DNA from 2 places in the Paenibacillus sp. FSL H8-0168 genome. Region 2 is predicted to be linked to the other one. Evidence: predicted binding sites of a transcription regulator. Region 2 holds the regulator's gene; the other holds the start of a gene.
What was found. The regulator CtsR, encoded in region 2, represses protease genes until heat stress. The targets are predictions, from matches to a motif close to ATGGTCAATAAAGGTCAAACA.
Positions count from the first base shown of each region.

Region 1: clpP (ATP-dependent Clp endopeptidase proteolytic subunit ClpP) is a predicted target of CtsR. The motif match lies at 1,717-1,737, and genes of this name have one in related genera.

Region 1 is NZ_CP151948.1:215,693-219,116, reverse strand. Features, by position in the region: gene gap (type I glyceraldehyde-3-phosphate dehydrogenase) at 1-163, opposite strand, end outside; gene MHI21_RS00985 (sugar-binding domain-containing protein) at 258-1,295, opposite strand; tRNA gene MHI21_RS00980 (tRNA-Arg) at 1,565-1,639, shown strand; gene clpP (ATP-dependent Clp endopeptidase proteolytic subunit ClpP) at 1,850-2,446, shown strand; gene MHI21_RS00970 (DUF4163 domain-containing protein) at 2,572-3,424, opposite strand, start outside.
Region 2 is NZ_CP151948.1:5,096,780-5,100,203, reverse strand. Features, by position in the region: gene MHI21_RS22660 (GNAT family N-acetyltransferase) at 35-1,222, shown strand; gene MHI21_RS22655 (CtsR family transcriptional regulator) at 1,760-2,224, shown strand; gene MHI21_RS22650 (UvrB/UvrC motif-containing protein) at 2,294-2,818, shown strand; gene MHI21_RS22645 (protein arginine kinase) at 2,847-3,424, shown strand, end outside.

The sequences.
Region 1 (3,424 bases), 910 kb from region 2:
GGAAATTACCTTGTGTTGTATCATATTTCAACAAATGTGCCAACATTTTGGAATCTGTCAAGTCATTGATTGCTACTACTTCAATACCTTCCACATTTTGAATCCGGCGGAAAGCAAGGCGTCCAATACGTCCGAAACCGTTAATACCAACTTTAACTGTCATGAGTGAGTTCCTCCCAAAGTTCGTTTAGTTTAGTTTTATATATTCAAGACAGACCCGAAAGCCCGTCAAGACAACACTATTCATAAATCCAATATTAATCATTTAAATAACGACTTACAATCTCAACAGCAGCGCCTTCGTCGGTGACTAGAATGTCCTCTTGCCCGAAACGCAGTACCGCATGAATAGCGGCCGCCTTGCTCTTGCCTCCAGCTACACCTAGAACGGTATCGGTTCGCCTGATGTCCTCCAATCGGAGTCCAAGCGTCAGCATTCTGTGAACAACGACGCCATCTTCGTTAAAGTAATAACCAAACGATTCGGCAACGGCCCCCTCACTGCTGATCTGGGCAAAGGTTTCGGGATCAAGTTTACGTCTATGTGCCATCGCTATGGCGTTGCCTATCCCGTGAATGATGATACGACTCTCGCGAATCAGGTTCAATATATCCTGAATGTTCGTATCTTCAAGCAAGGAGTTGTAAGCATGATTGCTGAGCAAATCCGGTACATGGAGCAGACGGTATTGAGCGCCTACCTTGCGAGCCATTGTGGAAGCAATTGTGTTGGCCTGCATTTCCATGCTTTCTCCCAAACCCCCGCGTGCCGGTACAAACCACCCACCCTTAAGTGGGCCATTAGAAGGTAGTGCCAGTTGTTCCGCCACGTCGGCAATCGTCGTGCCACCTGTTACAGCGACCACATCCTCGTCGTCCATAACACTCAGCAACGCTTTTGCTCCAGCGCGCCCCAGCTCCTGCTTTGTTAACGGAGAAGCATCCGAATCCCCTGGAACGACAACCACCTTCCTCAAACCATAGGCTTGACGAATCTGGTCCTCCAATTGGGACAGGCCGAACAAGTTGTTCGCAATCGGCTCCAGCTGTTCCAGCAGATCCAGTCCTGCTTTGCTCACCTTCATGCCTACACTCTCAATCTCAATTAGCCCTTGAGCTTTAAGAAGATCGGTTTCGGCGCGCAACACGCGCTCAGTCATGTTCAGTGAAGCTGCCAGTGTTCTGCGTCCAACAACATCGGACAGCATAATCTGATGCAGGATCGTGTACCTTTTTTTCAAAACATCCATGAGGTCGGGCAGAAGCTGCTTCTGTATTTCTAATATCTTTCGCATGCTTTCCACTCCCGCACACTTCTAAGTTCTGTCTCTAATGCTCTATCTCTAACTGGTCTTAAAACGTCCCGGGATAACTTTTTAAGTCCCACGTATATCTTAACCAATATTTGCTCCACATGCAAGTCTATCTGAACCTATATTTCTCAACCATTTGCCTGAATATGCGCATTTAATAAAAGCTTGCAATTCACTGCTGTATATCATATAATCATCTTTGTTTCCAATTAGCTGTTTAATTAGTTAGTTGTTTGCATTGATTGAACTATGCGCCCGTGGTCCAACGGATATGACGTAGGCCTCCGGAGCCTGAGATCGAGGTTCGATTCCTCGCGGGCGCGCCATTTTAAATGAACGCATAAATGCTTCTACATAATGTTTTAACCAATAAGAGCGCTGAGGGCTCTTTTTTTTAATCATTAGTTTGACTTTCTTTGACTTTTTGTTTGAAATTGTTTATCATGTGGTTAATACGGTAACAGTTTATAAATAAGGGACGTGTAATCGGCATGTCCACCAAATCCACTAACGATATTTAAGGGAGGTTTTTTGACGTGAGCTATGTTCCTATGGTAGTAGAACAAAGTAACCGCGGCGAACGCGCCTATGACATTTATTCCAGACTGTTGAAGGATCGCATTATTTTGTTAGGCTCGGACGTCAATGACGTTGTAGCCAACTCTATTATTGCGCAAATGCTGTTTTTGGCTGCCGAAGATCCTGAAAAAGATATTCACTTGTATATTAACAGTCCTGGCGGTTCCATTACAGCTGGTATGGCCATTTTCGATACGATGCAATACATTAAACCTGACGTATCTACGATTTGCGTAGGTATGGCGGCTTCCATGGGCGCGTTCTTGCTGAATGCAGGCGCCAAAGGTAAACGTTTCGCTTTGCCAAACAGTGAAATTATGATTCACCAACCACTGGGCGGTGCACAAGGCCAGGCAACGGATATTGAAATCCGTGCACGCCGCATTCTGAAAATGCGTGATAAATTGAACCGCATTCTCGCAGATCGCACAGGCCAACCACTGGAGCGCATTGAAAAAGACACAGACCGTGACTACTTCATGTCCGCTGATGATGCCAAGGAATACGGTATTATTGATAAAGTGCTAACTAGCTCCTCTCCAGAAGGTGTATAAGAGAAGAAATTCACCTCTCGATAGCTGGTAAATGAAAAAAGCTGCTCCGGATGTTCTTATCCGGTAGCAGCTTTTTTGCTTTGTTGTTTTTTTAGGTTATAGACAATTGAACTTGTTTGTTTCTACTATTCATTCTGTCCCGCAAAAGGCTTTCCGCCTTGAGGCAGCAGTTGACCGAACGAGTAGGTAAACTCCGGAATTCCATACGCGTATGGCGCATAATCATACAAATCAAACACGATTGTTACTCCACTGTTAGTTACATAAAAATTCTGATCTGCCGCCAGCTCTTTAAATTTACCGAATCCTTCACCAGCCTGAAGCGCATCGATTTTTTTCTTCAAATCAGCATTGAGGAACTTTTTGTAGTCCGGATTTGCCTTCAATACGTCAGACAATTGCAGCAGTTTACCATCAGCGAGCGAGAACGTATATCCTTTACGTGCCGTCATGCCATGTGCGCCACCCGTATACGAGTAATCCTGCATAATCACACTCAGAATACCATCTTTGTTATAGGCAATCGCAAAATCATTTCCGAACTCATACGGTCTTTCTGTTGTAGCCTCTCCCTCAGCCATTATCTTTTTACCTGCTGCCAATATACCCTCTGCATGCTTTTTAAGCACATGGTTAATGGCCTGTTGAGCCTCCGGATTAAGCTTGCTGCCGCTGATTTGCGGGTACTTAATCTTGTAGGACACCTTCGCATTACTCGAAGCTGGAAGTGTTTGAGACGCAATTGTGATCGGATTTAGCTGGCTTTTACTCAGCGTTACTGTTTTCTGAGCTGCGTTCCATTGAGCATCTATGCCTAGATAGTCTTTCAGCAGACTCATAGGAATGTATAGCTTCCCAGCGATCTGTTTGGCATCCATGCTACGTGTATTGATTCCATTGACGTTGACGTAGGCATCCGAGGAAGAAGCCATAATGTAAAGTTTATTGTAACCACTACCTACGGTATATGTCGTTGTT
Region 2 (3,424 bases):
GGATGCCCAAGTATACAAGCGAGGTGACGAAGTTATGGAGATCAGACAATTACAACGTAAGGAATTTGAAGCGGCTATTGAATTATCTCAATATGCTTTTCAGTTTACAATGTCCCTGGAGGATCTGGAGAAAGCTAGGAAGAAGTTCAAACCAGAGCAAACATGGGGAATATTCGACGGACATGAATTGAATGCTAAACTGACTTTGTTACCGCTACAGGTATACATAAACGGTCAGGTTTTTGATATGGGAGGCATTGCTGGTGTGGCAACATGGCCAGAAAGGCGTCGCGGAGGCATGGTTTCACGTTTGTTGACGCATGCGCTTGAAGAGATGAAGTCTGCGGGACAAAGCCTTTCTTTTCTGCATCCCTTCTCCTTTGCCTTCTATCGTAAATTTGGATGGGAAACGTATATTGAATACAAGAAGTATGTCATTCCCATTGAAAAATTCCCTGCAAAACTTAAAACAGAAGGTACAGTCAAACGCGATGTCAAAGATATTTTAGAAATGGACCAAGTGTATCAAGCGTATGCATCTCGTTATAATGGCACGCTGGTACGAGATAAGGAATGGTGGCAAGAGCGGATTTTAAAGGAGAACTATCGAACTGCGATATATTACTCAGAAACAGGCGAACCTCAGGGATATGCACTATACAAAATTGAAGATAAACAGTTGAATTGTGATGAGTTGGTTTATGAAAATGAGGCGGCCCGTCAGGCTTTATGGACTTATTTTGCAAATCATGACTCCATGATAACCCATGGTAAATTTATTTACGTTCCAGCAGATGACAATCTGCCATTTTTACTTGATGATCCGCGAATTCAACAGGAGACCGTGCCTTATTTTATGGGCCGTATTGTGGATGCAGCTGCTTTTGTAGAAAGATACCCTTTTGAGCAGGTTGGAGAGGAAACACGTTTAACCTTAAATCTGACAGATCGATATGCACCATGGAATGAAGGAGTATGGAGATTAACAATTACTACGGAAGGGCAAGGACATCTGGAGAGAGTGGATACAAGCAATTCATCTGAAAACGCTATGGTAGCTGACTTGAAACTTGGGATTCAGTCATTGACGACTCTGATGCTTGGCTACCAGCAGGCTGATGATCTGTATAAGTGGGGGCGTATTGAAGGGGACAGTGAATCTGTGTCTGCACTTAAACGTGTAATACCAGTAAAACAAACGTTCTTATTGGATTTTTTCTGATAAAGGCCCATTTAGGTCTTCTTATGCTTCGTTTTTCAGGAATATAACTTGTGTGATTATTATAATTTTCAAAACTCTTTCTGTAATTGGGAAGAGTTTTTTTATGGTATTGTATAAAACATAATTAGATTGCGAAAAATGGTATTGACCCCTTGGCAAAAATGAATAATGTGCTATAATATGAATATAGTCAAAGAAAGTCAAAGTCAATCAAACCTCGTGAGGTTCTGTAGAAGTATTTTGGTGGATTGGCCGTATAAAGTAATTTTGATAGCAAAGAAGCAAACGAGGATCGAAATGATTTGCGTATAGTTAGGAACTGCCTTTTATGAAAATAAGAGAAGTGTATGACTAATCGCAAATAAAGGCCACACTAGAGACAAAACGGTACAATTCCAATGAGTGTAGAATAGGCAACAGCCTGAATACAGCTTAGATTCGTGACTTTACCGTTTGGTTAAGTTCAATATACGGCGGACTCTGTGGAGCGTGAAATGTACTTGAATACTTGCGTTTCCGTTAGTGGAGGATGATGAAATGCGCAATGTTTCCGATATTATTGAACAATATTTAAAGAGTATATTGCTGGAAAGTCCCCAAGGTTTAGTGGAGATTCAGCGCAATGATCTGGCTGACCGCTTTTCCTGCGTGCCGTCGCAAATTAATTATGTAATTAGCACCCGGTTTACGCTGGAAAAAGGCTATGTGGTGGAAAGTAAACGCGGTGGCGGGGGCTACATTCGTATTCAGCGAATTCAGCTGCCTGCACAGCATGCCATCCATACACATCTTCATCAGAGCATCGGGGAGGAAATAAGCCAATCGGCAGCAGAAGGACTGATTTATCAGTTAGAGGAGGCCCATTTTTTAAGCAAAAGGGAAGCTAATCTAATGAAGGCTGCTTTATCTAGGGATACATTATTACTGAAGCTTCCCTATCGTGATCAACTGCGAGCAAGATTGCTTAAGGCTATGCTGATCTCGTTGCTGGCGACCAAATAGTGTGTGAATAGAGACTAACGTTTGGATGTAGGGATTGGTATAAATCCTGACATTAAAGGAGGTGCTTTTATGCTGTGCCAAGAATGTAATATGCGGCCGGCAACTTTGCATTTCACCAAAATTGTGAATGGCGAAAAGACAGAGTTTCATATTTGTGAGACGTGTGCCAAGGAAAAAGGGGAGATGATCCCTGGAACACCTAACGGCTTTTCGATTCATAGCTTGTTGTCGGGGATGCTGGATTTTGACTCCAGTACAAAGAGCCAGTCTCCAGGCCACAGTGGTCCGCAAAACCTGCAATGCAAGGATTGTGGCATGACCTATGCACAGTTTAGTAAGCTGGGACGTTTCGGATGCCCGTCGTGCTATCAATACTTTGATAGTCGTCTGGACCCTCTGTTCAAGCGTGTGCATGGCAGTACGAATCATGTTGGTAAAGTTCCGGTTCGCACTGGAGGCCGCCTGAAGGTTAAACGGCAAATTGACGATTTGAAAAAAGAGATGCAACAGCATATTGTACAGGAAGAATTTGAATCAGCTGCTGAGCTTAGGGATCAAATCAGAGAGCTTGAAAAAGAAATGACTGAAGAGTAAAGTTTGTGAAGAGTAGGAGGGATGCGTAATGCCCAATATTCGGTTTACGGAGAAGCCGCTAAGTGACTGGATGCGTGGTGATGCTGCGGATTCGGAGATTGTCATTAGCAGCCGGGTGAGAATTGCGCGTAACTTGCAGCATCTGCCTTTTCCCATGCTTGCTACCAATCAGCAGTCGGAAGAAGCACTTCAACGCTTAACGGATATCCTTCAGTATGATGATTTAGGTGGTTTTGGTACTTTTCATACGTTGAAAATATCCGAGTTGGATGAGATCGACAAGCGGGTGCTGGTTGAGAAGCATTTGATTAGTCCTAATTTGGCGAACGAATCTCGTAACGGTGCTGTTTTAATTAGCGATGATGAATCGGTTAGTGTTATGATAAACGAAGAGGATCATCTGCGAATCCAGTGCTTATATCCGGGATGTCAGGTTAGGGAAGCTTGGGAACGCGCTATGATTATTGATGATGCATTTGAAGCGCATGTTGATTATGCATTTGATGATCGGAGAGGTTTTCTGACCAGTTGTCCGACGAATGTCGGCACAGGTATGAGAGCTTCGGTGATGATGCATTTGCCTGCATTAGTCATGACTCATCAAAT